Regions from separate parts of the Streptomyces sp. NPDC127177 genome, predicted to be linked through region 3. Evidence: riboswitches for the same ligand, from Rfam matches in the RefSeq annotation. Region 3 holds a riboswitch; each other region holds the start of a gene.
What was found. A riboswitch is a leader RNA that binds a small molecule or an ion and turns the genes downstream of it on or off. The one in region 3 is predicted to bind cobalamin.

Region 1 (7,645 bases), on a different contig from region 3:
CCGCGCCGGGGCGGCCGCGAGCTGCTCCTCGGTCAGCCACTCCACGTCGTGGCCACCGGCGTTGATGAGGCGGTGGATGAGTTCGTCACCGTTGTCCGGGTGCCCCTCGACGCCGTAACCGGCATCGCGCAGCGCGTCCAGGACACGGACCGCTGAGGCGGGCGTGTCCAGGCCGACCGCGTTGCCCACACGGGAGTGCTTGGTCGGGTAGGCGGTGAAGACCAGGGCGAGCTTCTTCTCGGCGTTCGTCTTGTGCTTCAGCGCGGCGTGGCGCACGGCGATCCCGGCGACGCGGGCGGCCCGTTCGGGGTCGGCCCGGTACACCGGAACGTCGTCCGGGCCCTGCTCCTTGAAGGAGAACGGGACGGTGATCAGCCGCCCGTCGAACTCCGGGATGGCGACCTGCATCGCGGCGTCCATGGGGGAGAGCGCGGCGTCCGAGGCGTCCCAGGCGGCGCGCGAGGACGTCAGGCACAGCCCCTGGAGCACCGGTACGTTCAGATCGGCGAGCGCGCCGATGTCCCAGGCCTCGTCGTCACCCCCGGCGGAGGCGTCGGACGCGCGGGTGCCGCCGGCCGCGAGGACCGTGGCGACCAGTGCGTCGGTCCGGCCGAGCAGCTCGTACAGGGCGGCGTCCGCGCCGCGCAGCGAACCGCAGTACACGGCCAGCGCGTTGGCGCCGCGCGCCTCGACGGCGTCGCACAGCACATCGACGAACGAGGTGTTCCCGGAGAGCTGGTGCGCCCGGTAGAAGAGCACCCCGACGGTGGGCCGGCCCTCGACGAACTCCCGGTCGCCGTGCACCCCCCACTCGGGCATCTTCTGCGGTTCGGCGAAGCCGTGCCCGGTCAGCAGGACGGTGTCGGAGAGGAAGCGGGCCAGCTCCACGAGGTTGCCCGGGCCGCCCTCCACCAGGTAGCGCAGCGCCTCGGCGACCACACCGGCCGGTGCGGACGACTCGGCCATCAGCTCCGCGTCCGGTACGGCCTCACCGCCGAGGAGCACGGTCGGGATGCCGGACGCCTTCAGGGCGGCGAGCCCGTCCTCCCAGGCGCGCTTGCCGCCCAGCAGACGGACGACGGCGACGGAGGCTCCCTCGATCAGCGCGGGGAGCTCCTCCTGGACATCGATACGGGTCGGGTTGCCGATGCGGAAGGGCGCGCCCGATGCGCGGGCGGCGAGCAGGTCGGTGTCGGCGGTCGACAGCAGCAGCACGGGGCTCAGCGGGGCGGTCGGCGGGGCGTTCATGCGAGTGCTCCAGGTGCTCCGGGGGCGATGAAGGGAAGGCCTGCCGGTGCGCCCGACTCGATGAGTCGCCACAGCGCATCGGTGTCCGCGTGTTCTTCGACGAGGTCGCCGAGGCGGTCGAGTTGTTCCTCGCGCAGCTCGGCGAAACAGGTGTCGGGGGCCGGTACGAAGCGCCGGCCGGCGGCGCGCGCGATCTCGGTCAGAAAGCGGCGGCGGAAGGTGTCGCTCTCCAGCGAGCCGTGCCAGTGGGTGCCCCACACGGCGCCGGACCGGCAGCCGTCGAGGCGTCCGCCCCGGCCGTCGGTGAGGAACGGTTCGCCGCCGCGTACATCGGCGACGCCGTGGTGGATCTCGTACCCGTCGACGGGGGCTCCGAGCGCCTCCCCGGCCGGCCGGGCGAGGGTCTTCTCGCGGTCGAACCGGACGCGTACGGGGAGCAGTCCGAGTCCGTCGACGTGTCCGGCGCGCGACTCCACCTCGTCCTCGATGTGTTCGCCGAGGATCTGGTAGCCGCCGCAGATGCCGAGGACGGGGCGCCCTTCGGCGGCGCGCCGCAGCAGTGCGTCGGCGAGCCCGCGTTCGCGCAGCCAGGCGAGCGCCTTCACGGTGCCGCGGGTGCCGGGCACGATGACGAGGTCGGCGTCGTGCAGTTCCTCCGCGCGGTCCACGAACCGCACGACGACGCCCGGTTCGGCGGCCAGCGCGTCCACGTCGGTGAAGTTCGACATCAGGGGCACGGCGCACACGGCGACGCGCAGGATGTCCTCGCCGTGCGGCGGAGCGAGGACCGACTCCCGTACGGTGCCGCGCATCGAGACCCGCAGGCCGTCCTCCTCGTCGATGCCGAGCCCATGGGCGTACGGCAGCACACCGTAGGTCGGCCGTCCGGTGAGACCGAGCAGCATGTCCAGGCCGGGCTCCAGCAGCGACACGTCGCCGCGGAACTTGTTGACCAGGTATCCGGCGATCAGCGCCTGGTCCTCGGCGGCGAGCAGCGCCGTCGTCCCGAAGAAAGAGGCGAAGACCCCGCCTCGGTCGATGTCGCCGACGACCACCACCGGGAAGCGTGCCGCCCGTGCGATGCCCATGTTCACGATGTCCGTGCGCCGAAGGTTGATCTCGGCCGGACTGCCCGCCCCCTCGCAGATCACCGCGTCATACGTGCCCCGAAGCTGCTCCAGGCAGTCCACGACGGTGGACAGCAGCGTCTCCTGCCGGCCGCCGTGGTAGCCGCGCGCACTCATCTCGCCGACCGGACGCCCCATCAGGACGACCTGGCTGGAGCGGTCGCTGCCGGGCTTGAGCAGCACCGGGTTCATCAGCGCGGTCGGCTCCACCCGGGCGGCCTGGGCCTGCATGGCCTGGGCGCGGCCGATCTCGGCGCCCTCGCGGGTGACGAAGGAGTTCAGGGACATGTTCTGCGCCTTGAACGGCGCGACCTTCACGCCCCGGCGCACCAGCCAGCGGCAGATGCCCGCGGTGACGACGCTCTTGCCCGCGTCCGATGTGGTCCCGGCGACCAGCAGTCCGCCGCTCATGTCGCTCTCCGTCCTGAGATGCGGGGCGCCTTTGGGCGCGTGCGGGCGATCCGTCGTGCGGCGAGCCCCGCGCCCAGGCGGGCGGCCACGCTGACCCCGAGGGCCAGCACGCCCACCCGGCGCGACAGCCGTACGGCACGTTCGATGTCCCGGGTCCCGACGGCCCGGCCGGTCTCCCCGTTGAGCACGGGGCGGTGCTCGACCCGGCCGCCGTAGGCGAGGGTCCCGCCGAGACGTACGCCGAGGGCGCCCGCGAAAGAGGCTTCCACGGGACCGGCGTTGGGGCTCGGGTGCTTGTCCGCGTCCGCCCGCCAGGCCCGCAGCGCGCCCCCGGGGCGCCCTCCGGCGGCGACGGCGAGCACGGCCGTCAGCCGGGCGCCGGGCCAGCCCGCGAGGTCGTCGAGGCGGGCCGAGGCCCAGCCGTAGCGCAGGTAGCGGGGCGACCTGTGGCCGACCATGGCGTCAAGGGTGTTGGCGGCCCGGAAGCCGACCAGTCCGGGCACGCCGCCCAGCGCACCCCACACCAGTGCGCCGACCACGGCGTCCGAGGTGTTCTCGGCGACGGACTCCACGACGGCGCGGGCGATCCCCGGCCCGTCCAGGGACTGCGGGTCGCGGCCGCACAGATGCGGCAGCCGCTCCCGGGCCAGTTCGACGTCCCCGGCGGCGAGCGCCCCGCCGATGGCGCGCGCCTCGCGCCCCAGCGACGTACCGCCGACCACGGACCAGGTGGCGGCGGCGGTCAGGGCGACGGACGCGGCGGGACGGCCGCGCAGCGCGCGGGCGGCCAGGGCGGCACCCCCCGCGGCGCCTCCGGCGCAGACCAGGGTGTGCAGTGCGCCCCACCCGCGGTGGTCGCGCCACAGACGGCGTTCGACGCCTGCCGCGGCCCGCCCGAAAGCGGCGACCGGATGTCCCCGGCGGGGATCACCGAGCAGCAGATCGCCGATCAGACCGGCCGTGGCGCCGTACGCGAAGATGCGATCGGCACGCACGGTTCAGCCGGCCGTTGCGCCTCGAAGGACCTTCGTACAGGCAGTGCGTGGAAGGAGTGGCACGGGAACGGGCGCACGGCGGCCGGGCATGGCGATATGTCCTCACTCAGGGTCCGCGCCCTGGTTCGACGTGACCGGCGACGAGAGTCTCCTGGCTTCCGGATCCGCAGTTCCCCCGGTCTTCCAGTCCGCTTGCGTGGACCGTGACTTCCGGTGGTGGGGGACTGCTCCCCGGTGACAGTGGCGGGACCGCGCCGGATTCGCACCGGCTTCCTCTGCTGTCGCCGTAATTGGCTCCGGCAGTCCACCACGCTCCGCGAACGTCAGTCAACCTGCCGTTGACCTGCGACGGTGCAGTGTGCTGAGACGCACATCGGGCCGGGCGCACCCGAGGTGCGTCCGGCCCGATGCGGTGGATCGTCGAAAGGGCTGTGGTGTCAGGCGACGATCAGGTAGATGCCGTACGCGACCGCCGCCGCGCACAGCCCGAAGCAGACGTACGCGCCCGCGCGGGCCAGCATCAGGGACCCGCCGGCCCGGCCGTCCTGCGCGGCCGGTTCCGGCTGCCTGGAGAGGCCGGCGATGCCGAGGGTGAAGAGGCCCACCAGGGCGACGGTGGCGACGAGAGAGACGCCGAACACGGTGCCGAGGGCTGCCCAGTCGATGTTCATTCGGGTTCTGTCCTTACACCGTGGCGGGTCGGGCGGGGTCGGCCACGGCCGGGGCCGGGATGGTGGCCGTGAGGTCGTGGGCCTGGGCGGCCGCGGTGGGCGGCGGGCTGACGGCCGCGATGGCGGTGGTGACGACGCCCGCGGGCTCGGCGATCGGCGCGTCCTGGCCGGTGGGGCCGACGTCGTCCTGGCCGACGGGCTTGCGGCGCGACAGGATCCAGATCGCTCCGGAGCCCGCGACGAGCAGCGCGGCGACGAGCACGACACCCCAGGTGCCCTGCTTGGTGAGGTACTCCGCCCCCGCGCCGACCAGTCCGGCGGCCGGCAGGGTCAGGCCCCAGGCGACGAACATCCGGGTGGCGGTGGACCAGCGGACCACTCCGCCCCGGCGGCCGAGGCCGGCGCCCATCACCGCGCCGGAGCAGGACTGGGTGGTGGAGAGGGAGAAGCCGAGGTGGGAGGAGGCCAGGATGACCGTGGCCGCACTGGTCTGGGCGGCGAAGCCCTGCGGCGGCTTGAGCTCGGTGAGGCCACTGCCCATGGTGCGGATGATGCGCCAGCCGCCCAGGTAGGTGCCGAGCGCGATGGCCATACCGGCGCTGACGATGACCCAGACGGGCGGGTTGGAACCGGGGGAGAGGACCCCGCCGGTGACCAGGGCCAGCGTGATGATGCCCATGGTCTTCTGCGCGTCGTTCGTGCCGTGGGCGAGGGAGACCAGTCCGGCGGAGGCGATCTGTCCGGCGCGGTAGCCCTTGGCGGTCGCCTTCTGCTGGGCGCCGTCGCGGGCCTGCCCGCCGATCCGGTACGTCAGCTTGGTGGCCAGCAGCGCGGCCAGACCGGCGACGACCGGGGCGGCGACCGCGGGGAGCAGCACCTTGGTGACGACGGTGCCGCCGTTGACCGACGACCAGCCGGCGGACATCACCGCTGCGCCGATCAGACCGCCGAAGAGGGCGTGCGAGGAGCTGGAGGGGAGTCCGACCAGCCAGGTCAGCAGATTCCACAGGATGGCGCCGACGAGCGCCGCGAAGATGACCTCGGTTCTGAGGCCGTTCTCATTGATGATCCCGCCGGAGATCGTCTTGGCGACCTCCACCGACAGGAACGCGCCTACGAGGTTGAGAACGGCGGACATCGCCACCGCTGTCTTGGGTTTGAGTGCGCCGGTCGAGATGGTCGTGGCCATCGCGTTGGCGGTGTCGTGGAAACCGTTCGTGAAATCGAACACTAGAGCTGTCACGATCACAATCGCGAGCAGCAGCGTGATGTGTTCCATTTACCCAGGCAATCGTTCGACGGCAGTGGCACGTGGAACGTAGGCAACCTGAGTGAACGGAAGATGAACTGAGCAGGGCGTTGTGGTGACTCCGGTCGCGGCGGCGGCACGCCGTCCGGCCGGCGCGTGACGACGGGGGGCGGGCGGAGGGCAGTGCGGGCCCCGATTCCGGGGCCGGGACGGACCCTCGGGGGAGGCGGAATCATGGGCTGCTCATCGGTGGAAAGGATCTTCGTATGAGCGAGCGGCGACGCGGCCCGGTCGAACAGGCCGGGGACATCGAACGCGGTGGGGGCACCGGACAGCCCGGGGGCACCGGACGGGCCGGGGACATCCGGGACATCGAACGAGCCTGGGAGGCGGTCGTCTCCACCGCACGCAGGACGGCGGCCGACGGTCTGGTCGTCGGGACCTCGGGCAACGTGTCGGCCCGGGTCGGCGGGATCGTGCTGGTCACCCCGAGCGGAGTGCCGTACGACCGGCTCCGCCCCGAGGACGCCGTCGGGGTCGACCTGGAGGGCAACCGGGTCCTGGGCGAACTGGCCCCGACCAGCGAGCTGCCGCTCCACCTCGCCGTCTACCGGAACACCGGGGCGGCCGCCGTGGTACACACCCACGCGGTGCACGCCACGGCCGTCTCCACGCTGGTGGGCGAGGTTCCGCCGGTCCACTACGCGGCCGCGCTGCTGGGCGGTCCCGTGCGGGTCGCGGCCTACGCCCGCTACGGCACCGACGAGCTGGCCCGGAACATGCTGGCGGCCCTGCGCGACCGCACCGGCTGCCTGCTCGCCAACCACGGGACCGTCACCTACGGATCCACCCTCGACGAGGCGTACGACCGCACCGCCCAGCTCGAATGGCTGTGCCGCCTCTGGCTCGCCGCGAGCTCCGTCCCCGGCCGCTCCCCGGCCCTGCTCACCCCGGACCAGCTGGGCGATGTCGGGGAGGCGCTGAAGGGGTACGGGCAGCCGGGCTGAGCCCGCCGGGGCGCACGGCCGCCACCGGACGGCCCCCGCCCGCTGGCCGAGCGGGGCGGCGCCGACGACACTGAAGCGGTGCGCCCGGCTACAGCGACGGCAGCAGTCGTCACCTCCATCCTCGGCGCCGGTGCGGCAGCGGTCGCGGCCGGCCGGTACGCCGGCGACGTCGCCCTCGGCGCGTCGCCCGGCCGCCCCTTCCCCGCCGACCGCAGACTCACCGTGCACGCGACGGCGGCGGGACAGGTCACCCTGACCCGGTCCTTCGCCGCGCTCAGGCCCGGCACCTACGGGCTGGTGGGTCACGACGTCCACGCCGTCGTCGGCCCGGTGATCGACCAGGCCCACCAGGCGGCCGACACCGTCGTGCGCCGGCTGGAACGCGTCAACCGGGGCACCCTGCTCCCGGGGGCGAAGGTCCGCCTCACGCCCGAGGTGTACACCGGTGACCCCGCCACGGCCCTCGGCCTCGACCACAGCGAGGTCGAGATCCCCGGCGAACTCGGCGCACTGCCCGCCTGGTTCGTGCCCGGCGCCCGCGACACCTGGGTCATCACCGTGCACGGCATCGGCACCACCCGGGAACACCCCCTGAACCTGATGGGCTTCCTGAACCAGCAGCAGCTGCCGGTCCTGGACATCGCCTACCGCGGTGACGCCGGAGCCCCGCGCTCCCCGGACGGCCTCAGCCACCTCGGCGAGTCCGAATGGCGCGACCTGGACGCCGCGATCCGCTTCGCCGTGCGCTACGGCGCGGAGAAGGTCGTGCTGCACGGCTGGTCCACCGGCGCCTCCATGGCCCTGCACGCCTGTGCCAACTCCGCGCTCAGGGACCGGATCAGCGGCCTCGTCCTGGACTCCCCGGTGCTGGACTGGGCCACCACACTGCGGGCGCTGGCCGCCGCCCGCGGGGTCCCGTCCGTCCTGCTGCCCCTCG
Region 2 (7,645 bases), on a different contig from region 3:
CCCGCCATGTGGTCCTCGAGTTCCAGGGCGAACATGATCTCGGTGATGCCGACGTCGTTGGTGACCACGCGCTGTGGGGCTCTGTCGTAGGTCCTCTTCTCACCGCAGTTCTCCACGGTCACCGGGTAGTGGCCCCCGGCCGCGTGTGCCTTCGCTCCCTCTTCTCCGCTCTGTGGGGCGACGTTCGCTCCACAGGCGCTGAGGGCCATGACGGCGGTGAGCGCGAGGCCGAGTGCGGCGGGACGTATCAGGTTGGGCATGGTGGCAGTTGTTCCTCAGGAAGGGGTGACGGGGAGGAGACGGTCGAAGATCAGCTGTACCGCGCCGGTCTCCGGGTGCGGTACTCGATGCGCCCGTACGCCGAAGACCTCGGCCAGCAACTCGGGGGTGAGTACGTCGTGCGGAGCGCCCGAGGCGACAATCCGGCCACGGTCGATCACATGGAGGAGGTCGCAGTGGAGCGCGGCGAGATTGAGGTCGTGCAGAGCGGTGAGCACGGTCAGCCCGCTGGCACGGACCAGGGCCAGCACCTCCAACTGCTGCGCGATGTCCAGATGGTTGGTGGGCTCGTCGAGTATCAGAACCCGCGGCTGCTGGGCCATGGCTCGGGCGATCAGCACCCGCTGTTTCTCGCCTCCGGACAGGGTCAGGAAACCCCGGTCGGCCAGGTGCGCGGCCCCGACCTCAGCCAGTGCCTCCTCGCACCTCCGCCGGTCCTCGTCGGACACGCGTGCTGTCGGCCCCTGGTGCGGCATCCTTCCCATCGCCACGATCTCGGCGACGGTGAAGTCGAACTCGTACGTCGACTCCTGGGGAAGCGCGGCCAGCCTGCGGGCACCTTCACGCGGGCTCATCGCGTGCAGGTCCTCGCCACCGATCCGGACCGTTCCGGCCGAGGGGCTCAGGGCCCGGTACACACAGCGCAACAGGGTGGACTTGCCACTGCCGTTGGGCCCCACGAGGCCGACAAGCTGGGCCTCCCCCGCTCGCAGCGTGATCTCCTCGACGAGACGCACACCGGCGATCTCGACGGTGAGGTCATCGATCTCGATCTGCATCATGCGCTCCCGAAGGTGTAGGAGCGGCGGCGCATGAGCAGGACGAAGCACGGCACGCCGATCATCGCGGTCAGCACGCCGACCGGCAGTTCGGCCGGGGCGAGCAGCACACGCGAGAGGATGTCCACCCAGACCAGCAGCACGGCGCCCGCCGGCGGTGCGACAGCCAGCAGCCTGCGGTGGTCCGCGCCGACCATCATCCGTGCGGCATGCGGGACCATCAGACCGACGAAGCCGATCGCGCCGCTCACCGCGACCAGCGCCCCGGTGACCGCGGCGGAGACCAGGAACAGCTCCTTGCGCAGCCTTCCCGCGTCCACGCCGAGGGCGGCGGCGGTCTCGTCGCCCATCGCCAGGGCGTTGAGGCGGCGGGCCGACCACGCGAGGTGTGCCAGGCCACCCGCCGTGACGCCCGCGGCAATCGGCACGGAGGACCAGGTGGCGCCTCCGAGACTGCCGAGCATCCACATCATGGCCGAACGGGCGGCCTCACCCCGTTCTGCGGCGAACACCATGAACGTCGTGACGGCCGAGAAGCCGTAGTACATGGCCGTGCCCGTCAGGACCAGTCGCAGCGGGGTGAGGCCACGAGCGCTGCGGGCGATCGCGTAGACGAGCATCATCGCGAGAAGCGCGGAGAGGAAGGCTGCCGTGGACAGGGCCCAGACGCCGAGCGCGCCGAACACTCCGAAGATGAGTACGGCGTTCGCACCGACAGCCGCACCGGAGGAGATGCCGAGGACGAACGGGTCGGCCAGGGCGTTACGGACCATGGCCTGCACCGCGACGCCGATGGCCGACAGGCCTGCTCCGACGACCGCGGCCAGCACGGCACGCGGAAAACGCAGTTCCCACACGATGGTGTACCCGGGGACGTCGCCGGGAGAGATCGACCCTCCCGTCAGACCGGCCCACAGGTAGCGCACCACCTCTCCCCAGGAGATCCCGGAGGCCCCGATACCCGCGCCGCAGACAAGAGAGAGCGGCAGCAGAGCACCGAGAGTGATCACCAGAAGTGGCAGGGGCGCACGCCGGGGAGGGGCGGGTCCGCCACCGGTGCGTGCCGCGCGCGAGGGTGCGGCAGGTATGCGTTCGAGGGGAGTGACCACGATCGGATCGCTTTCACCTCAGGCCGTGCACCCTACGATCGAAGGAACGGCCCGGACGCGAAGCGCCTACGCAGCGCCTCTCGCAGTCCACGGCGAATTGACGGGAGCTATCACCGCCACGGGTAATCGGGCTTGCGGAGCCATGGGGCGGGCTCCGCCTACCGTTGCGGGTCAGCGCCGGAATTCGACCGGACTTCCCCCGCGGGGCGATTGCAGCTTAGCGGGTACCGGATGACACAGGTGCACGCCCCGGACCTGGGGCCGGCCGCCCGCACGGTGGCCTCTCCCAGTCCCAGCCGCAGTCGAGTGCGACGAGCTGACGGGCTGACGGGCTGACGGGCTACTGATACTCCCCGTACTGCGGGAGGTACTGAGCCGATGGCCTGGGAAGGATCCAGCAGCGGTTCGACGTGACCCTCCTGAAGTGTTCCGCCGGGCGATACGGCCCGATGCCTCGCGATCGGCGGAACCCCTCCAGTCGTCGTCACACCGCGGCGCCGGCGTCCTCACGCGGTCCCGCCGATGCGGCGTCGGGGGCCCGGCCCGCCGGCGGCACGGCGGGCCGGAGGTCCGGGGCGTCGGCGGTGCTCCCGGCCGCCGCGCGGCGACGTGCAGCGAAGGTGATGGCGATGAGGGTGAGCGCGACGGTCCCGGAGAGCGCGGGCCAGTACACGTAACGGTAGTTGGACTCGGGAGCGGTGGGCAGGTAGGCCAGGATGTACAGGAGCGAGCTGGCCCCGAGGAGCCGCAGTTCCCGGGAGTACGGGCCGGGCCACCGGCGGCGCAGCACGAGCACCAGCGAGACGGCCAGCCAGAACCAGCCCTGGAACAGCAGAGGCAGGTCGCGGGCGGCGCCGGTCACGTAGTTGCGCAGCGCGCCCCTCAGGGTGTCGTTCAGTGGCTCCTTGCGCACCTCCGGGTGGAGCCGGGCGCCGGCGTTGACGTGGGTGCCGTTCCAGAAGACCTGATTGCTCTGGAAGAGCAGCTTGGTGAAGACCTGGATCCGGTATTCGGCGTAGCCCTTCCAGTGCTTCGGCATCTGCTGCGTCCACATCCGGACGACGACGTCGGCGCGCCGGTCCAGATACGTCACGTCGAACGGCTGCTCCTGCGGGAAGCACTGCAGGTACGCGTCGGAGGTGATGTGCCGCTTCTGGCAGTTGACGGCGGCGGTGACCAGGCGGTCGCGGAGATCCGCGCCGGCGCCGGCGCGCTCGGCGGCGGTGCGCACCTGCGCCGGGGTGAGCACGTGGACGAGGTCGTCCACCGGGATCACCGCGTACACCCGGGTGGCCGACGGTGCGGTGGCCGCTGACACCGCGGCGCTGCCTGCCAGCACGGCCGCGACGAAGACTCCGGTGGCGGCCAGCCAGCGGCGACGCCCGGGGGCGGGCCACGCCGTGAGGACCAGCAGGGCGAAGACCGGGATCGCGGCAGGGATTCCGTTCTTCCGGACGAGGGCGGCGTACACGAGGAACAGCAGCCCCAGCACCAACAGGGCCCAGCGGGTCCGAACCCGGTCCTGTGGCAGCTCACGCACGGTGAGCGCGATGGCGAGGACGGCGAGGAGCGCGTAGGCCAGGTGCACGTCCTTCCAGACCACCCCCGTCAGGTTCATGATGTGCGGGGCGAGTCCTACGGCCAGCACCGCGAGGGAGAGCCCGCGGCTGCCGGTCCTCCTCCACGCCAGGCGGGCGAGGACCCACAGCGTTCCCCAGAGCAGGGCTGCCTGCAGGGCGGCCATCGACGAGAAGTCCCCCGTGATCCGGATGATGATCCGCCACGCGAGCGCCATCACGGGTGGATGCCAGTCGTTCATCGGCTGGTCCCCCAGCGCCTGCCACAGCTGGGTGTTGCTGTCCGCGCTGAGGTATCCGGGGTGGAAGACGGTGGCCACGGCGTAGCCGCAGGCCGCGGCGACTGCCGCCAGGCACCACGGCCACAGCGTTCCCGCGCTCCAGGCTCTGCGCACTGCGATGGTCCACCGGTCGACGGTTGCGGACATGTGGGCGGGTCCTCCCAGCCGATGACGAGGGGTGCGGTGTCGCTCAACTGCGAGCTGAGAGGAAACAGTTCGCCGATAGCACGGCAGGAATGTACGCGTACCGGACCCCATAGGACAAACCGGAATGATTATTCGCCCGCACCCCAGTCGCGCCACACAGCGCGTACGGCGTCAGCGCGCCCCGTACACCGGTTGGGGCGTCTCGGCCGAGGCGAGCAGTTCGGAGGCGGCCGCCCCGGCCTCGGCCGGACTCCACCGGGCCCCCTTGTCGGCGGTGGGGCCGGGGCGCCAGCCCTCCATCACTGTGATCCGTCCGGCCTCGGCCTCGAAGACCCGGCCGCTGACCCCGGCGCAGGCGGCGGAGCCCAGCCACACGACGAGCGGCGAGACGTTCTCCGGGGCCATCGCGTCGAAGGCCCCTTCTCCGGGCGCGGTCATGGTCGCCGCGAAGGTCTCCTCCGTCATCCTGGTCCGGGCGGCCGGGGCGATCGCGTTCACCTGCACTCCGTAGCGGCCCATCTCCGCGGCGGCCACCAGGGTCAGGGCGATGATCCCGGCCTTGGCGGCGGAGTAGCCGCCCTGGCCGACGCTGCCCAGCAGCCCGGCTCCGGAGCTGGTGTTGACGACCCTGGCCTCGGGGGCCCGGCCCGCCTTCGCCTCGGCACGCCAGTGCGCCGCCGCGTGCTTGAGCGGCAGGAAGTGACCCCTGAGATGGACGCGCGTCACCGCGTCCCAGTCGCCCTCGTCCAGGTTGACGAGCATCCGGTCGCGGAGGAACCCGGCGTTGTTGACGAGGGTGTCCAGCCTGCCGAAGGTGTCGAGCGCGGTCGAGACCAGGGATGCGGCGCCGTCGGCGGTGGCTATGTCGCCGTCGTGCGCGACCGCCTCGCCGCCCGCCGCGCGGATCTCCTCGACCACCCGCTGGGCGGGGCCGGTGGCGGCGCCCGAGCCGTCGAGCCCCACACCGAGGTCGTTGACGACGACCCTCGCACCCTCGGCGGCGAACGCCAGCGCGTGGGCGCGGCCGAGCCCACGGCCGGCGCCGGTGACGACGGCGACGCGTCCGGAACACAGAGCGGTCGATGAGGTCATGACGAGTGTCCTTTCGATGGGAGGTGGGAGGTGAGCGATGGGAGGTGGGAGGTGTGCGAGGAGATGTGGGCGAGGGGCGTGGAGACGGGCCGCTTACGGGGGCGGGGCGCCGGGGTTGCCGAGTGGAGAGACGCCCTCCCGTGGAGTTCGTATCGCTGCTACGTTGAATCTAACAAACGTTAGGTGGAAAGGTAGCTGATCCGCTCATGGGTGTCTCCACCTCCGCCCCGCAAGAGGGCGTCGCCGTCGTCGGCGTGGACTTCCCCCCGGTCAACGCCCTGCCCGTGCGGGGCTGGTACGACCTCGCCGCCGCGGTGCGCGCCGCCGGGGCCGACCCCGGGGTCCGGTGCGTGGTCCTCACCGCCGAGGGCCGCGGGTTCAACGCGGGCGTGGACATCAAGGAGATGCAGCGCACGGACGGGCCCGAGGCGCTGATCGGCGCCAACCGGGGGTGTTTCGAGGCCTTCGCCGCGGTCTACGAGTGCGAGGTCCCGGTGGTCGCGGCCGTTCAGGGCTTCTGCCTGGGCGGCGGCATCGGCCTGGTGGGCAACGCGGACGCGATCGTGGCCAGTGACGACGCCACCTTCGGACTCCCGGAGCTGGACCGGGGAGCGCTCGGCGCGGCCACGCATCTGGCCCGGCTGGTCCCACAGCATCTGATGCGGACCCTGTACTACACCTCGCGCACCGTCACGGCCCAGGAGTTGCACGGGCACGGCTCGGTGTGGAGCGTCGTCCCGCGTGACCGGCTGGCCGGCTCCGCCTTGGAGCTGGCCCGGGAGATCGCCGCCAAGGACGGGTACCTCATCCGGCTGGCCAAGGCCGCCATCAACGGCATCGACCCCGTGGATGTGCGCCGCAGCTACCGCTTCGAGCAGGGCTTCACCTTCGAGGCCAACCTCAGTGGCGTCGCCGGCCGCGTGCGCGACACCTTCGGCACGGACAAGGAGCAGCAGACGTGACACAGGACAAGACCATGACGGCCGACGACGTCGTCGGCCGCCTGGAGAGCGGCATGACGGTCGGCATCGGCGGCTGGGGCTCGCGCCGCAAACCGATGGCCCTGGTCCGGGCGCTGCTGCGCTCGGACGTCACCGATCTGACCGTGGTGTCGTACGGCGGACCGGACGTCGGCCTGCTCGCCGCCGCGGGGCGGATCCGCAAACTGGTCGCGGCGTTCGCGACGCTGGACTCCATACCCCTGGAGCCGCACTTCACCGCGGCCCGGCAGCGCGGCGCGTTCGAGATGGTCGAACTCGACGAGGCGATGATGATGTGGAGCCTGACGGCGGGTGCGCAGCGTCTGCCGTTCATGCCGGTGCGGGCCGGGCTCGGTTCGGATCTGATGGAGGTCAACCCGGCCCTCCGTACGGTTACTTCTCCCTACGAGGACGGGGAGAGGCTGATCGCGGCCCCGGCTCTGCGTCTGGACGCGGCACTGGTCCATCTGAACCGTGCGGACGCCCAGGGCAACGGCCAGTACCTGGGCCCGGACCCGTACTTCGACGATCTGTTCTGCGAGGCCGCCGATCACGCCTACGTCTCCTGCGAACGGATCGTGGAGACGGCGGATCTACTGAAGGAGCACGGCCCGCAGACCCTGCTGGTCAAGCGGCTGTTCGTGGACGGGGTCGTCGAGACGCCGAACGGCGCGCACTTCACGTCCTGCGTGCCCGAGCACGACCGGGACGAGGCCTTCCAGCGCGCCTACGTCCGGGCCGCCCGGGACCCCGGGGCTTGGCCCGCCTTCGCCGAACGGTTCCTGTCCGGGGACGAAGCCGCCTACCAGGCCGCCGTCGCCGCGTTCCACCAGGAGGAAGCATGAGCGGCACCGAGAGCACCGGCCTCGCGCCGGCGAGCCGCGCCGAGTACTGCGTGGTGGCCTGCGCCGAGGCGTGGCGGAACGCGGGCGAGATCCTGGCCAGCCCGATGGGCACCGTCCCGGCGATCGGGGCGCGCCTGGCGAGGCTCACCTTCTCCCCCGATCTGCTCCTGACCGACGGGGAGGCACTGCTGATGGCGGACACGGCCGCCCTGGGGTGCGAGCCGGGGATCATCGAGGGGTGGCTGCCGTTCCGTCAGCACCTGACGCTGACCGCGACCGGCCGCCGGCACGTGATGATGGGAGCCAGCCAGATCGACCGGCACGGCAACCAGAACATCTCCTGCATCGGAGACTGGGCCAGGCCCTCCCGGCAGCTGCTCGGGGTGCGCGGCGCACCCGTCAACACCCTCAACAATCCTACGAGTTACTGGGTGCCCAAGCATTCGACCCGGGTGTTCGTGGAGCAGGTCGACATGGTCAGCGGCGTCGGGTACGAGCGCGCGGCGGCGGCCGGGGCGTCGGCGACCCGCTACCACCGCGTCCCCGAAGTCATCAG
Region 3 (7,645 bases):
GGAGGGCCTAGCGGATGACAGCGCCCTGATCCTCTCCGAACTGGTATCCAACGCGGTCCAGCACGCTCGGAGAAAGTCCATCCGGCTCACCGTCGAACACCCTGCGGAAGCGTTCGTGCGCGTCGGCATCGTGGATTTCTCGCGCGTGCTGCCGGTGCGCCGGGAACCCGGGAACGCATATGAGCAAGGGCGCGGTCTGCTGCTGGTGGCGGCCCTCTCGGAGAACTGGGGCACCGACATGTTGCCGTGGGGCAAACGGGTGTGGGCGGAGCTGCGCGACAAGGGCCACGGGTGATGGGCGAACGGCGCGCATGGGTGGGCGACTTGATCCATGACGAAGAAACCGACCGGTGCGGGATCGTCACGGATGTGCGGGGCGGCACCGTCTGGGTGCTACGGCCAAAAGCAGGGCCGGGCCGGTGGACCTCGGAGCGCCCCGATCGGCTGACCCTGGTGACGCCCCGAGAAGCCATGCCGGACTGACTATAGGCACTCGGAAGAGAAGAGAGGCCGTCTCGTTGGTGGTCACCGCCCCGCCCCTGCCGCCAACGAGTTCACGCCCCCTCCCCACTCCCGCCTGCCCACCCGGCAGGCAGCACCTCGTCGACCGGGCCGTGTCGCACGCGGCGGCCGTCCTCGAAGAGCACCGCCTCCTGGGTCAGCGCCCGTACCGCGGCCAGGTCGTGGCTGATGAACAGCAGCGCCGTGCGGGCGGGGGCCAGGAGTTGGGGCAGGGCGTGGAGGACCCGCTCCCGGGAGACCGTGTCGAGCGCCGGGGTCACCTCGTCGCACACCAGCAGAGCCGGTTGAGCCGTCAGCGCCCGTACCAGCGCGCAGCGTTGCAGTTGTCCGCCGGAGAGGCGGCCGGGGTGGCGGTGCAGCAGTTCCTCGTCGAGTCCCAGCGCCTTCGCCGTTTCGATCGCCTCGGCTGTCGCCTCCCTGTCGCCCAGGCCGCGCAGCAGCCGTGGCGTGTCGGCGAGTTGTCCCAGGACCGGACGGTGGGTCTCGAAGGAGTCGGCGCTGCTCTGGTGTACGTACTGGACGGCGCGGCGCCGGGCGGGTGAGCGGCGGTCGACGCGGGCGGGGAGGGGTAGGCCGCCGTGGTGCACCTGGCCCGATGTGGGGGGCGTCAGCCCGGCCAGGACCCGGGCGAACGTCGTCTTGCCCGAGCCCGAGGGGCCGAGCAGTGCGGTTCGGCTGCCGGGTGGGAAGGCCATGGAGACCGGGCCGGTGAGGAGCGCGCCGGTCCGGCGACGTACGACGATGGCCTCGGCGGACACTCCGGCGTCGCTGTCCGGGGCGCGGTCGCCGGTGCGGGGGGCCTGGCCGGTGTCCGCGCCGGTGCGGCGTTCCGCGGCGAGGAGTTCCTCGGTGGCCCGGTGACGGGCCGGGGAGAGGGCCGCCGCGCGGACCGGTCCGGCAGCCGCCGCGCGGTGCCGCGGAAGGCCGAGTACGTGCGCCGCGGGTCCCGAGTCGACGGCTCGGCCGTGCTCCAGGACGATGACGCGGTCCGCCGTCCCACGGACCATCGGCAGGTCGTGGCTGAGCAGCAGTACTCCCGCTCCGGCGTCCGCGAGTTCCCGGACCGTGCGGCCGAGGGCATGCGCGAGTACCGGGTCGAGGCCGCTCGTCGGCTCGTCCAGGACCAGCAGTCCGGCACCGGTCACCAGGGCGGACGCGAGAGCCAGACGCTGTTGCTGGCCGCCGGAAAGCTGGTGCGGGAAGCGGCGGCGTACGGCGTCCCACTCCAGGCCGGACCGTGCCAGTGCCCGGACCGCGGCGGCTTCGCGGGCGCCGCGTCCGACGTGGGCGAGAGCGGCCAGCTCCATGAGGACGCTGCCCGCCCGGCGGACCGGATCGAGGACGCTCTCCGGGTGCTGGGGCAGGTGGGCGGCGAACCCGGCCCGGGTGGTCCGCCGTTCTGCGGGCGTCAGGGGCATCAGGTCCGTGCCCCTCAGCAGCACCCTTCCCGAGAGTGCGACCCCGCCGCGCGAGGCGCCGAGCGCCGCCAGGCCCAGTGTGGTCTTGCCGCTTCCGGACGGCCCGACGACCGCGACCACCACACCCGGTCCGACGGTCAGGGCGACGCGGTCCAGCAAGGGGTGCGCCGCCGCGTCCGCGCGGGCGGAGATCTCCGGGATCTCGAGCAGAGGTCCGGGGCCGGTCACGGTCTCCTCCTGCGGGCCAGGGCCCGGTCGACGAGCAGGTTGCCGCCCACGCACAGCGCCGTCAGCAGGCCGGCGGGTACCAGAACCGCGGCGGGCTGGATGAACAGGGCATCGCTGTTGCGCTCGATGAGCACGGCCCAGTCCGGCGATGCCGCGGGCAGTCCAAGGCCGAGGAAGTTGGCGGATGCCAGGAGGTACAGCACGACGGTGAAGCGGCCGGCCGCGTCGGTCGCCAAGGGCGCGGCCAGCTCCCGCGCCAGGTGGCGCAGATGGATGTACGCCCAGCCGTGCCCCTGCATCCGCAGTGCCTCGACGACCGTGCGGGCACCGGGGGCGAGCGCGGCTCCGCGGACCAGCCGGGCCACGGCCGGTACCTGGAGCAGCCCGGCGACCGTCACAAGCCAGTACCGGTCACGGTGGCCCGCCGCGGCCAGGGTCATCAGGGCCAGCAGACCGGGGAAGGCGAGGAGCAGGTCCAGGGTGCGCATCACCGTCTCGTCGAGGGCCCGCCGAGGGCCGGCGGCCAGCAGGCCAAGTGGTACGCCGACGGCCGTGCCGATAAGGAGCGCGGCCAGGGCGCTTCCGAGTACCGACGCGCCACCTTGCAGGACGAGCGACAGCACGTCGCGCCCCAGGACGTCGGTGCCGAGAACATGCCCGCCGCCGGGTGGCTGCGAGGGCAGCGTGTCCTGCCCGGCCGACGCGTCGCCGGCGGCCCACGGCCCCAGCAGGGCCACCGCCACCGGGACCGTCAGCAGGACCAGGGCGATCCACGGGAGGCGGAACCGGGCGGTGCGCGTGTCGGCCGGCTCCGCCGGGGTGGTCATACGGCCATCTCCCGGCGCGGCGCCAGCCGGTGCGCGACCAGGTCACCGGCGAGGTTGACGACGACCGCGGTGCCGGTGAACAGGAGCGCGTACGTCTGCACCTGCGGCATGTCGCGGTTCTGCACCGCCTCGACGAACCCGTTGCCCAGTCCGCGGAATCCGAAGACCGCCTCCACCAGCACGGCGCCGCCCAACAGGCCCTCCACGCAGCGGGCGTACTGCTGCGCGGCGGGGCCCAGGGCGTTGGGCAGCGTGTGGCGGAGGACCACCGTGCGTTCCCGGAGCCCGAGCAGCCGCAGGTGTTCGGCCACCGGGCCGTGGCGCTCCGCCGCCACTCCGGCCCGGACCTGCCGAGCGAGATCGCACAGGTGCCGGGCCGTCAGCACGACCACGGGCAGCACCAGGACGGACGGCTGCGCGAGCAGGCCCGCCGTGTCCATGCCGACGGCGGTGGCGGGCAGCAGCCCAGCCGCCAGCGAGACCGACGCGACCAGCAGCAGTGCCAGTACGAATTCGGGCACGGCGTGCAGCAGGACCGCGGCCGTGTTCAGCGCCCGGTCGAGGCGGCTGCCCTCGCGCAGCCCCGACACGGTTCCCAGCAACGGTGCCAGCACGGTGACGATGATCAGCGCCGGCAGACCCAGCAGCAGCGTCACACCGGCGCGGCGGCCGATGTCGTCGCCCACGGGCAGTCCGGTCGTCAGCGAGTGGCCCAGGTCTCCGGTGCAGAGCCGGCCGAGCCAGTGTCCGAAGCGGATCCAGGCGGGCTCGTCGAGCCCCAACTGCTCCCGTAGCGCAGCCACTTGTTGCGGCGTTCCGAACTCCCCCCGCAGCACATCGGCGGTGTCCCCCGGCAGCGCCGCACCGACGGCGAACACGGCGACCAGCACCACCAGGCACTGCAGGAGTGCCAGCAGGGAACGCCACAGGATGTAGGCCCGCACGTCAGGCGAGGCGGACCCGGTCGAAGCGGGCCCAGTCGTGCGAGTTGGGCGGTGCCGCCCGCAGGCCGCTGACCGACCGCGCGATGGCGTCGTTGGCGTCGGAGAACGCCCACACGAGCAGCCCGGACTCGTCACGGGCGATCTTCTGGGCCCGGGAGAGCAGGGCCAGCCGGTCCTGCTCGTCGCGGGTGGTGCGGGCGCGGTCCAGCAGAGCGTCGAACTTCTTGGAGGCGTACTGGGTCTGGTTGCGGGCGGCGCCGCCGCGGACTCTTTGCTGGAGGAAGTCGGAGACGGGCAGGGTGGAGGTGGTGTTGAAGGCGGCGACGCCCTTGGTCTTGATCTCGCTGAAGTAGGTGCTGGCTGCCCGGGTGTTGGCGGTCACCTTCAGCCCGACCTCCCGTAGCTGGCGTGCCATCAGGTCCGCCGCTGGTTCCCACGCGGCGTCGACCGCGCTGGTCTCCACCGTGATGTGCGCCCCGTCCGCGCCGGCGGCCCGCACCAGCTTGCGCGCCTCGTCGATGTCGCGTTCGCGGGGCGCGATGTCGTCGGGATAGCCGCGCAGCCCCATACCGAACAGGTCGTTGCCGGCCTCACCGTGGCCGGCCAGGGCGATACGGACGAGGGCCGGCCGGTCGATGCCCAGCTGCACGGCACGTATCAGGCGCGGGTCGTCGAACGGGGCGCGGCCGGTACGCAGCAGGAGCTGCTGGGCGGTGGCGCGCGCGGCCGTCAGCAGGCGGATCGAGCCGTCCTTCTTCAGCCGCTCCACGGAGGCCCCGGCCATGTCGGCCGCGTAGTGCACCTGTCCCGACAGCAGCGCGTTGAGCCGGGCCGATTCCTCGTTCGCGGGAACGATCTCCAGCTCGGCGATGTGCGGGGCGCCGTCCCAGTGGTCCGCCCACCGCCGGTAGCGGGCGGTGCCGCCGGGAGTGAACGACACGTAGGTGAAGGGGCCGGAACCGACGGGCTTGCGGAAGTCCGTCGTACCGTCGGGGATTATCTCGGTGCCGGGTCCGGCGAACACGGTGGGGAACTCGAAGTTCGGCGCCTTGAGCACGAAGGTGACGGACCGCTCACTGTCCGCCCGGCTCGCGGTGAGGTCGATGGCCGACAGCAGTACCTGCGAGGGCGAACCGACCTCGGGGTCCGCGGCGCGCCGGTAGCTGTAGAGGACGTCCTCGGCGGTGACCGGCTTCCCGTCGTGGAAGCGGGCCGCACGCAGCCGCACGCGCCACCGGGTACCGGAGGCGTCGCTCTCCCAGGACTCCGCGAGCCGTTCGCGTACCGACATGTCATCGGCGTACGTGCCCAGCGTGTCGTAGAGGGCCTTGGCGCGGGCCTGGTCGACGAAGTTGGGGGCGACGTGCGGGTCCAGGGTCTCCTGGGAGCCACCCGACGTGAACGCGGCACGGAACCGGTCGCCGCTCCCGCCGTCCTTCGTGTCGCCGCCACAGCCGGTGAGCAGGCCGGACGCTGCCAGCGCCAGTGCCCCTCCGGCGGCCAGCACGGCTCGTCTGCCGGGTTGCGGCCGGTCCTCGGGGCCCGTCCTGAGGGCATGCGTCGTCACAGTCGATCCTCTCCGGGGTGTCCTCGCCCCTGAACGTCAGACCGGCGACGGGTCAGTCTCCTGGCTCCCGGATCGTCGCTCGCCTCCGCCTTCCCGCCCGCGGACGCGGACAGTGGCGTGCAGGAGATTCGCTCCCCGGTCACAGTGGCGGGACCGCGCCGGAATCGCACCGGCTTCCTGGTCCCCATCGCCTTGTGGGCTCATTGTGACGCACGGGGTGACGGGGGCCGGAGCCCGGTCACCCTCCACCGGCCTCGGCAGCCGGAGCCGGCCGCCCACGGCATCGAGCGGGGGCGACACCCGCCGTCTTCTGCCGCAAGAAGTTTCACGACGGAGAAAGTTCTCGGCCGGTACCTGCCGTAATCGCAGCTGAGCGACTTCTCCACCGGTCTAGACCTTAGAGGTACACCGGTGCCCCCTTTACGTGGCGAGCCGGTCCGTGCGTCACTCATGACGTGTCCGCATCAACATGCTCCTCGTGCGGCACGGTCAGCTGACGGAACGTTCGCACCGCCATCCCTCGCGTATCGGATCCGCACCGGCGCTCGCCGCCGGCCCTTCCGCTACGCGGGTAGATCCATCGTCCGCATCGTCACACCAGGAGGAACCCGTTGTTAACTCGAACCCACAACCCCAGACCCGCACTGCGCAAGATGATGGTGGCCGGGATCCTCGGGCTGACCATGGGGCTCGTCCCGTTCGTGTCGGCCGGCCCGGCAGCGGCACAACCCGTACGCGCAAGCGGCGACATCCCCCTCGGTGACGGCTACATGGGCGCCGGTTACCTCGCCGACGGCGAGAGCTTCAAGGCGGACACGCGGCAGGTGTCGCCCACCACCGAGGACGACGTGTCGACGAAGGCGACGCTCGCAGGCGTCGACGTGTCGCACTACCAGGGGACGATCAACTGGGCGTCGGTGAAGGCGGCGGGAATCCAGTTCGCCTACATCAAGGCGACGGAGTCCACCACCTACAAGGACCCGACTTTCAACACCAACTACGTCAACGCGTACAACGCGAAGGTGATCCGGGGCGCTTACCACTTCGCGCGCCCCAACCTCTCCACCGGGGCGACGCAGGCCAACTACTTCGCCAGTAACGGCGGAGCGTGGTCCCGGGACAATCTGACGCTGCCCGGGATGCTCGACCTGGAGGGCGGCTGCTACGGCAAGACGGCCGCCGCCATGCAGTCGTGGATCCTCGACTTCTACAACACGTACAAGTCCCGGACGGGCCGCGACGTAGTCATCTACACCAGCGCCAGCTGGTGGAGTTCCTGCACCGGCGGATGGAGCGGCATGTCCGCCCGCAGCCCCCTCTTCGTGGCGCACTGGACCAGCGCGTCCAACCCCTCCGTTCCGGCGGGCTTCCCGTACTGGACCTTCTGGCAGTACACCGACTCCGGCTCGGTGGGCGGCATCTCCGGCGCCGTGGACCGCGACCGGTTCAGCGGTGACGCCAGCCGCCTGCTGGCCCTGGCCAACAACACCGCCTGACGTACCGGCGGACACACCGGCCCGCCGCGGGCCATCCGGGTGCCCCGGTCGGATTCATCCGGCCGGGGCACCCCTCGTGCACCGTCGGTGCGCACCTGGGACGGGAGTCGCGCCTGGCCGAAAGACGCCGACGGCTCAGCGGTGAGGCGGAGGAAGGGAGCCGATGGGGCAGGCCCCTCGCCCCGTACGTACGGAATCCACAGGTTCGCCGACACGGACGCAACGACTAGTTCGCGCCATTGGAGCACGACTCCTTGCCGTGGGCGTCGCGGACTTCGTACGGTGCCCTTGCGCTTGGGAGCGCTCCCATAGCATGACGGACCCCCACGGTCCTCCCCCCACCCCTGCTTGACGGAAGGAACTCCCATGAATGCCACGCGCCGCAGGAGCTACCGTGCCCGCCCACTGCTCGCGGCCCTCGTGCTGATCGCCGGTTCGGCGACCGGCATGGCGGCGACGGCCGGCTCGGCCAGTGCCGACGCACAGACCTGTGAGCAGTTCGGCACGGCCACCACCCCGGGTGGCTACATCGTCCAGAACAACGCCTGGGGCACCAGTGACCCGCAGTGCGTCAACCAGGTGGGCGACGGGTTCGAACTCACCACCGCCGACGGTTCCGTGTCCACGGGCGGCGCCCCGAAGT
Region 4 (7,645 bases), on a different contig from region 3:
GAGTGCAGGTCGACCTCCTCCACCGTCCAGGTGTTCTTGATCGCGTCCCGGTAGCGCTCGTAGAAGTCCGGGTAGCGCATGGGCCGCAGGGTCAGTTCGAAGCCCGGGTCCAGCAGGTTCTTGTTGTCGTTGGTGCTCATTACTGGCAGGCCTCGCAGGACTCGGGGTTTTCGAGGGAGCAGGCGATCGCGTCCGCGTCGGGGGCCGCTGCCTGCTGCACGGGAATGGGGGCGGCGGCCGCGGCCTGGCCGGACGCCGCACGGGCGATCCGGGTCGCCGGGCGCGAGCGCAGGTAGTACGTCGTCTTCAGCCCCTGCTTCCAGGCGTACGCGTACATCGAGGAGAGCTTGCCGATCGTCGGCGTCTCCAGGAACAGGTTCAGCGACTGGCTCTGGTCCAGGAACGGCGTACGGCCCGCCGCCATGTCGATCAGTCCGCGCTGCGGGATCTCCCACGCCGTGCGGTACAGGGCCCGGACGTCCTCGGGGATCCACGCGAAGCCCTGCACGGAGCCGCTCGCCTCGCGCAGCGCCTCACGGGTGCGCGCGTCCCACACGCCGAGCTTCTTCAGCTCGTCCACGAGATAGGCGTTGACCTGGAGGAACTCACCGCTGAGCGTCTCGCGCTTGAAGAGGTTGGAGACCTGCGGCTCGATGCACTCGTACACGCCCGCGATGGAGGCGATGGTCGCCGTCGGCGCGATCGCCAGGAGCAGCGAGTTGCGCATCCCGCTCTTCGCGACCCGGGCCCGCAGCGCGTCCCAGCGCTCCGGCCAGTTCAGCTCGGTGTCGTAGTGGTCGGGGTGCAGCACACCGCGGGCGGCACGCGTCTCGGACCAGGCGGGGAAGGGACCCGCGGGGGTCGTCCCCCCTGCACCGGAGCCTGCCGAAGCTGCTTGGGGACGCTCGGCGAGATCGCAGGACGCCTCGTAGGCCGCGAGCATGATGCGCTCGGAGATCCTCGTCGAGAGCGCGCGGGCCTCGGGGGAGTCGAAGGGCAGCCGCAGCTGGAAGAAGACGTCCTGGAGGCCCATCGCGCCCAGGCCCACCGGCCGCCAGCGGGCGTTGGAGCGCCCGGCCTGCTCGGTCGGGTAGAAGTTGATGTCCACGACCCGGTCGAGGAAGGTCACGGCGGTGCGCACGGTGGCGTCCAGGCGCTCCCAGTCGATGGTGCCGTCGGCGACGAACGCGCCGAGGTTGACCGAACCCAGGTTGCAGACGGCCGTCTCGCCGTCGTCGGTGACTTCCAGGATCTCGGTGCACAGGTTCGACGAGTGCACGACGCGGCCGGGCTCGGCGGTCTGGTTGGCGGTCCGGTTGGAGGCGTCCTTGAACGTCATCCAGCCCTGGCCGGTCTGCGCGAGGGTCCGCATCATGCGGCCGTACAGCTCACGGGCCGGCATGGTCTTGCGGGCCAGGCCCTTGGCCTCGGCGGCCCGGTACGCGGCGTCGAACTCGTCGCCCCACAGGTCGACCAGGCCCGGCACGTCGGCGGGGGAGAACAGCGACCACTCGCCGTCCGCGTCGACCCGGCGCATGAACTCGTCCGGGATCCAGTGCGCCAGGTTGAGGTTGTGCGTGCGCCGCTGGTCCTCACCGGTGTTGTCGCGCAGTTCGAGGAACTCCTCGATGTCCGCGTGCCAGGTCTCCAGGTAGACGGCGGCGGCGCCCTTGCGCCGGCCGCCCTGGTTGACCGCGGCGACGGAGGCGTCGAGCGTCTTCAGGAACGGGACGATGCCGTTGGAGTGCCCGTTGGTGCCGCGGATCAGCGAACCCCGGGCACGGATACGGGAGTACGAGAGGCCGATGCCGCCCGCGTGCTTGGAGAGCCGCGCCACCTGGTGGTAGCGGTCGTAGATCGAGTCGAGCTCGTCCAGCGGCGAGTCCAGCAGGTAGCAGGAGGACATCTGGGGGTGCCGGGTACCGGAGTTGAAGAGCGTCGGGGACGAGGGCAGGTAGTCCAGCCGGCTCATCAGCCCGTACAGCGCGGCGACGTCGTCGAGGGCGCGCTGGGAGTCGTCCTCGGCCAGTCCGGCCGCGACGCGCAGCATGAAGTGCTGCGGGGTCTCGACGACCTGGCGGGTGATCGGGTGGCGCAGCAGGTAGCGGCTGTGCAGGGTGCGCAGGCCGAAGTAGCCGAAGCGGTCGTCGGCACCGTCGGTGAGTGCCTGCCCGACCAGCGCGTCGAGGGCCGCGGCGTGGAGCGTCACGAACTCGGCGGTGCGGTCCGCGATCAGACCCTCGCGGTGTCCGACGGCGACCGAGGCGGAGAAGGACGTCGCGCCCTGTCCGGCTGCCTCGTCCGCGATGGAGCGGGTGAGGAGACGGGCGGCGAGCCGGGAGTAGGCGGGGTCCTCGGAGATCAGACCCGCGGCGGCCTCGGTGGCCAGCGAGCGCAGTTCCGCCTCGTCCGACCGGGCGTTGCGGCCGCGCAGCGCGGCGGCGGCGACGCGTCCGGGGTCGGTGTCGGGCAGATCCGCGGTGAGGTCGGTGAGGGTCCGCAGCAGTGCGGTCCCCGGTCCGTCCTGCGCGGGTCCGCCGGACCGGACCGCTTCGGACTCGGCTGCTTCGGACTCGGCCGCTGAAACCGGATCGGCTGGCGCGATGGTCACGTGGTGCTCTCCCTCGCTCGGCTCGGGGCCGGTGGAGGGAGCGGGGCAGCCGGGCGGAGCGGGACCCGGGGCAGGGCAGCACTCCGTGCGGCGTCCACCGGCCCATCCACGAGGCCCGGACGTCTGGGCATCCGGATCGGTCGAGCCGGATGCGCTGTCGGCAGGTCCTCGGACTCACGGGTGCACAAAAGCGCACCGAGTACACCGTTGCGGGACAGTTCCGGATTCGCACCGGATTTCCCTGCGGCGACAACGAGGTTGAGCATACATGTGGGGGCAGCCGGATGCGGCAGCCCCCACATGTTGTGTCGCGCGAGATATCGGCCTTGCCCTATGAACCCGGCCGAAGCTCCAGGCGGTACGTCAGCAGCTTGAGGTCTTCGAGGGGACTCCAGTCCTTCTCGGGGGTCCGTACGAAGCCGAGGCGCGCATAGATCCTATGGGCGCCGTGCATGGTCGGCTGCGTCGACAGGACGATCCCCCTGACCCCGGCGGTGCCTCGTGCGCGCTCGATACAGGCCCGCACGAGCGCCTCGCCCGCCCCCGCGCCCCGGGCCTCGTGGGAGACCGCCAGCATCCGGAACTCGGCTTCGTCCGGGGCCGCGATATCGGCCCACCGGTTTCCCGGCGGGGCGTACGTCACGCCGCCCAGGACGCGGCCCCGCGTGTCGGCCGCGACGAGCACCTCGGCCTCGGCGGCCCGCCGGGTGACGTCGCGCAGGTGCACCAGGTAGGGGTCGTCGGCGCCGAAGTCCAGCAGCCCGTCACCGAGGTACGCCTCGGCGGTGATCTCGCCGAGGAGGGCGTGTTCGGAGGGCTCGACCGGCCGGATCGTTATGTCCATGGACGGAAGTCTGCCGCACTCCCCGGCCGTGCCCGCAAGCGATTTCCGCCGGGCACGCGAACGGGCCGCCGCACCCCCTGCGCGCGGGGGTGCGACGGCCCGTACCCGGTGTCGTCAGTGGCCGCCCGGTGCGCCGGCCGTGGCCGGCGGGAGCTCCGTCTTGACGCCCGGATCGCCGGCGTCCGCGGTGTAGTCGTCCGGAGCGGTCTCGTCGATCCCCGCGGGGGCCTTCAGAGCGTTCAGGACGAAGGTGAGGACGACGGTGACCACGATGTTCAGCACGAACGCCGTGAGGCCGATGTAGCCGATCTCACCGAGGCCCGGGATCTCCTTGGAGGACCCGCCGAAGTGCGCCTGGGTCGGGCTGGCGACCCCGTACGCGGCGGCCGTCCCGTAGACCATGCCGACCGCCCAGCCGGCGAGCAGCGCCCAGCGGTGGAACCACCGGGTGAACAGACCGCCGACCAGGGCCGGCATCGTCTGGAGGATCCAGATCCCGCCGAGCAGCTGGAAGTTGATCGCGACCGTCTTGTCCATGGTGAGGACGAAGGCGAGCGCGCCGACCTTCACCAGCAGCGAGACCAGCTTGGAGACCTTGGTCTCCTGGGCGGGCGTCGCGTCGGGCTTCAGGAAGTCCTTGTAGATGTTCCGGGTGAACAGGTTCGCCGCCGCGATCGACATGATCGCGGCCGGCACCAGCGCGCCGATGCCGATGGCGGCGAACGCCACGCCCGCGAACCAGTCGGGGAACATGTTCTCGAAGAGCTGCGGGATGGCCAGCTGGCCGTTGTCCACCTTGACGCCGGCGGCGATGGCCATGAAGCCGAGCAGCGCGAGCAGCCCCAGCATCAGCGAGTACAGCGGCAGGATCGTGGTGTTGCGGCGGATCACGTTGCGGCTGCGGCTGGAGAGCGTCGCCGTGATCGAGTGCGGATACATGAAGAGCGCGAGCGCCGAGCCCAGCGCCAGGGTGGCGTAACCCCACTGCCCCTCCGCGCCGGGCGCGAGCGCGCCGGTCGGCTTGGAGCCCGGCGGGCCGTTGAACTTGTCCTGCGCGGCGGCGAAGATGTCGTGGAAGCCGCCGAGCTTGATCGGGATGTAGATGATCGCCACGGCGATGACCAGGTAGATCAGCCCGTCCTTGACGAACGCGATCAGCGCGGGCGCGCGCAGGCCGGAGGAGTACGTGTACGCGGCGAGCACCGCGAACGCGATCAGCAGCGGCAGGTCCTTGACGAACCAGTTGGTGTTCTCGCCGCCGCCGACGCCCATCACGTCGAGCACCGCCTGGATGCCGACGAGTTGGAGCGCGATGTACGGCATGGTGGCGAGGATGCCGGTGACGGCGACCGCCAGCGAGAGGCCCTTCGAGCCGAACCGGCCGCGGACGAAGTCCGAGGTGGTCACGTAGCCGTGCTTGTGCGAGACCGACCACAGGCGCGGCAGGAAGGTGAAGATCAGCGGGTACACCAGGATGGTGTAGGGCACCGCGAAGAAGCCGGCCGCGCCCGCCGCGTAGATCGCCGCGGGTACGGCGACGAAGGTGTACGCGGTGTAGAGGTCGCCGCCGAGCAGGAACCAGGTGACCCAGGTGCCGAACGACCGCCCGCCCAGGCCCCATTCGTCGAGGCTCGCCTCGTTCTCGGCCTTGCGCCAGCGGGCGGCCATGAAGCCGACGACCGTGACGGCCAGGAAGAAGAAGATGAAGACGCCGAGTGCGACGCCGTTCACGCCGTCCTTCATGCCGAAGCACCCCCCTTGCGGGCGCGCTGGTCACGCTGCCACAACTTGTACGCGATCATCGTCAGCGCGGTGGAGATGAGCACCCAGAGCATCTGGTACCAGTAGAAGAACGGGATGCCGATGAAGGTCGGGTCGACCTTCGCATACGAACCCACCCAGAGCATCGCCACGAACGGCGCGATGAGGCAGAGGGCGATGACCACCCGCACGGGTGTGACCGTGGGTGGTTTTCCTTCTGGGCCTGCTGGCATTGCGGCGACTCCGTCCCCTCGCTGATCACCTGTTGTGACGCGCAGGAAATCTAGGCGAGGGTTCCGTCTACCGTCACCCCCTGTCCGCATTGCGGTCCGGCAACGGTCCTCGGGCCGGGGACCGGATGGCCGAAATGCCGTCAAACGTACGAGGCTTGGTCCAGACCAATGATGGTGCGAGGGGGCTGTGGTGCCCGAACAGCCCCCGGGGAGCCGTCTCCACGGGGGCTGTTTCGCGCGACGTGCCGGACGGGGTCCGGTTCAGTCCAGTGGACGCTTCAGGCGGGCGACGAACTTGTAGCGGTCGCCGCGGTAGACCGAGCGGACCCACTCGACCGGTTCGCCCTGTTCGTCCAGCGAGTGCCGGGACAGCATCAGCATCGGCAGACCGACGTCCGTACCGAGGAGTCCGGCCTCGCTCGGGGTGGCGAGGGAGGTCTCGATGGTCTCCTCGGCCTCGGCGAGGCGCACGTCGTACACCTCGGCCAGGGCCGTGTAAAGCGAGGTGTACTTCACCAGTGAACGCCGCAGTGCCGGGAAGCGCTTGGCCGAGAGGTGGGTGGTCTCGATCGCCATCGGCTCACCGCTCGCCAGTCGCAGCCGCTCGATCCGCAGGACGCGGCCGCCGGTGGTGATGTCGAGGAGCCCGGCGAGCGTGTCGTCGGCCGTCACATAGCCGATGTCCAGCAGTTGGGACGTCGGTTCCAGCCCCTGGGCGCGCATGTCCTCGGTGTACGAGGTGAGCTGGAGGGCCTGGGAGACCTTCGGCTTGGCGACGAAGGTGCCCTTGCCCTGGATGCGCTCCAGCCGGCCCTCGACGACCAGCTCCTGGAGCGCCTGGCGCACGGTGGTACGCGAGGTGTCGAACTCCGCGGCCAGGGTCCGTTCCGGGGGTACGGGGGTGCCCGGCGGCATGGTGTCCGTCATGTCGAGGAGATGTCGCTTCAGCCGGTAGTACTTCGGGACGCGTGCGGTGCGCGTGCCGGCGCCCGTGCCCGTCTCGTTCTCCGAACTGCCCCCGTCGGCACCCATGGCCCGCCTTCCCGACTGCTGCGTTGCTGCCGTCACCGGCTCCTCCGTCTGTCGCGGCTCACATGGTGGCACGGTCCGGTCACGGCTCGTCGCCCTCCCTCAGGTGTCGGTCCTGTAACGGACGCGAGTGCACTTCTTATACACCCTTGACACCCCTAAAGGTCTAGGCCAAGCTCCCGGTACTGGTCTAAACCATTAAAGACCAGGTCCCAGCCCCACGGGCAGTACGCGTCGTGAGAAATTCGAGCGGCGGCCGGCGACCTCGGGTGGTGGGGGGATTCTCTTGCACAGCCCTGAGGAGGGTGTCGTGAAGCGTGGACTCATCGCGGCCATTGGTGTCGTGGCTCTCTTGGCGGGCGCCACTGCGTGCGGCTCGGACGACGACACGTCGGACTCTGCCAAGAAGGCCGGCCCCGACGGCTACAAGGGCCAGACGCTGACCGTCTGGGCCATGGACGGTTCCACGCCCCCCGGCTGGACCAAGGATCTCACCGCCGCCTTCAAGAAGAAGACCGGTGCCACGCTGAAGTTCGAGACCCAGAAGTGGGACGGCATTCAGCAGAAGATCACGACGGCGCTCTCCGAGTCGACCCCGCCGGACGTCATCGAGGTCGGCAACACCCAGACCCCGGCGTACGCGGCCACCGGCGGCCTCGCCGACCTGAGCGACCTCAAGAAGGAGATCGGGGGCGACTGGTCCGAGTCGCTCAACGAGTCCTCGGTCTTCGACGGCAAGCAGTACGCCGCCCCGTGGTACTTCGCCAACCGCGTCGTCGTCTACAACAAGAAGGTCTGGGCCGACGCCGGCATCAAGGACACCCCGAAGACGCGGGACGAGTTCTTCAAGGACCTGGACGCCATCAAGAAGAAGGGCAAGGCCGAGCCGATCTACCTGCCCGGCCAGAACTGGTACTTCTTCGACGGTCTGACCATCGGCCAGGGCGCGGACCTCGTGAAGAAGGAAGGGGACAAGTACGTCTCCAACCTCGCCGACCCCAAGGTCACCGCGGCCATGGAGCTCTACAAGAAGTACCAGGCCTACTCGAAGGCCCCCAAGGACAAGGACGAGGCCACCCCGCAGCAGGCCGACGTCTTCGCCAAGGGCAACGTCGGTGCCTTCATCGGCATGGGCTGGGAGGCCGGAACGGCCATCGCGGCCAACAA

Region 1: another riboswitch for cobalamin. It lies ahead of ACFVJX_RS25800 (cobalamin biosynthesis protein); the one in region 3 lies ahead of ACFVJX_RS06020 (ABC transporter substrate-binding protein).
Region 2: another riboswitch for cobalamin. It lies ahead of ACFVJX_RS11035 (FecCD family ABC transporter permease); the one in region 3 lies ahead of ACFVJX_RS06020 (ABC transporter substrate-binding protein).
Region 4: another riboswitch for cobalamin. It lies ahead of ACFVJX_RS26745 (ribonucleoside-diphosphate reductase subunit alpha); the one in region 3 lies ahead of ACFVJX_RS06020 (ABC transporter substrate-binding protein).

Annotation. Positions count from the first base shown of each region.
Region 1 covers NZ_JBHXUW010000046.1:16,525-24,169, forward strand. The annotation lists gene cobN (cobaltochelatase subunit CobN) at 1-1,248, opposite strand, end outside; gene ACFVJX_RS25795 (cobyric acid synthase) at 1,245-2,786, opposite strand; gene ACFVJX_RS25800 (cobalamin biosynthesis protein) at 2,783-3,781, opposite strand; cobalamin riboswitch at 3,926-4,058, opposite strand; gene ACFVJX_RS25805 (hypothetical protein) at 4,219-4,452, opposite strand; gene ACFVJX_RS25810 (anion permease) at 4,466-5,731, opposite strand; gene ACFVJX_RS25815 (class II aldolase/adducin family protein) at 5,968-6,708, shown strand; gene ACFVJX_RS25820 (alpha/beta hydrolase) at 6,787-7,645, shown strand, end outside.
Region 2 covers NZ_JBHXUW010000013.1:111,286-118,930, forward strand. The annotation lists gene ACFVJX_RS11025 (ABC transporter substrate-binding protein) at 1-260, opposite strand, end outside; gene ACFVJX_RS11030 (ABC transporter ATP-binding protein) at 276-1,058, opposite strand; gene ACFVJX_RS11035 (FecCD family ABC transporter permease) at 1,058-2,167, opposite strand; cobalamin riboswitch at 2,267-2,397, opposite strand; gene ACFVJX_RS11040 (hypothetical protein) at 2,652-4,172, opposite strand; gene ACFVJX_RS11045 (SDR family oxidoreductase) at 4,344-5,264, opposite strand; gene ACFVJX_RS11050 (enoyl-CoA hydratase family protein) at 5,471-6,226, shown strand; gene ACFVJX_RS11055 (CoA transferase subunit A) at 6,241-7,089, shown strand; gene ACFVJX_RS11060 (CoA-transferase subunit beta) at 7,086-7,645, shown strand, end outside.
Region 3 covers NZ_JBHXUW010000005.1:147,851-155,495, forward strand. The annotation lists gene ACFVJX_RS06000 (ATP-binding protein) at 1-295, shown strand, start outside; gene ACFVJX_RS06005 (ABC transporter ATP-binding protein) at 555-2,168, opposite strand; gene ACFVJX_RS06010 (ABC transporter permease) at 2,165-2,995, opposite strand; gene ACFVJX_RS06015 (ABC transporter permease) at 2,992-3,939, opposite strand; gene ACFVJX_RS06020 (ABC transporter substrate-binding protein) at 3,941-5,506, opposite strand; cobalamin riboswitch at 5,539-5,725, opposite strand; gene ACFVJX_RS06025 (GH25 family lysozyme) at 6,163-7,002, shown strand; gene ACFVJX_RS06030 (glycoside hydrolase) at 7,369-7,645, shown strand, end outside.
Region 4 covers NZ_JBHXUW010000049.1:37,227-44,871, forward strand. The annotation lists gene ACFVJX_RS26740 (ribonucleotide-diphosphate reductase subunit beta) at 1-140, opposite strand, end outside; gene ACFVJX_RS26745 (ribonucleoside-diphosphate reductase subunit alpha) at 140-2,611, opposite strand; cobalamin riboswitch at 2,753-2,883, opposite strand; gene ACFVJX_RS26750 (GNAT family N-acetyltransferase) at 2,943-3,455, opposite strand; gene mctP (monocarboxylate uptake permease MctP) at 3,570-5,198, opposite strand; gene ACFVJX_RS26760 (DUF3311 domain-containing protein) at 5,195-5,449, opposite strand; gene ACFVJX_RS26765 (GntR family transcriptional regulator) at 5,711-6,481, opposite strand; gene ACFVJX_RS26770 (extracellular solute-binding protein) at 6,789-7,645, shown strand, end outside.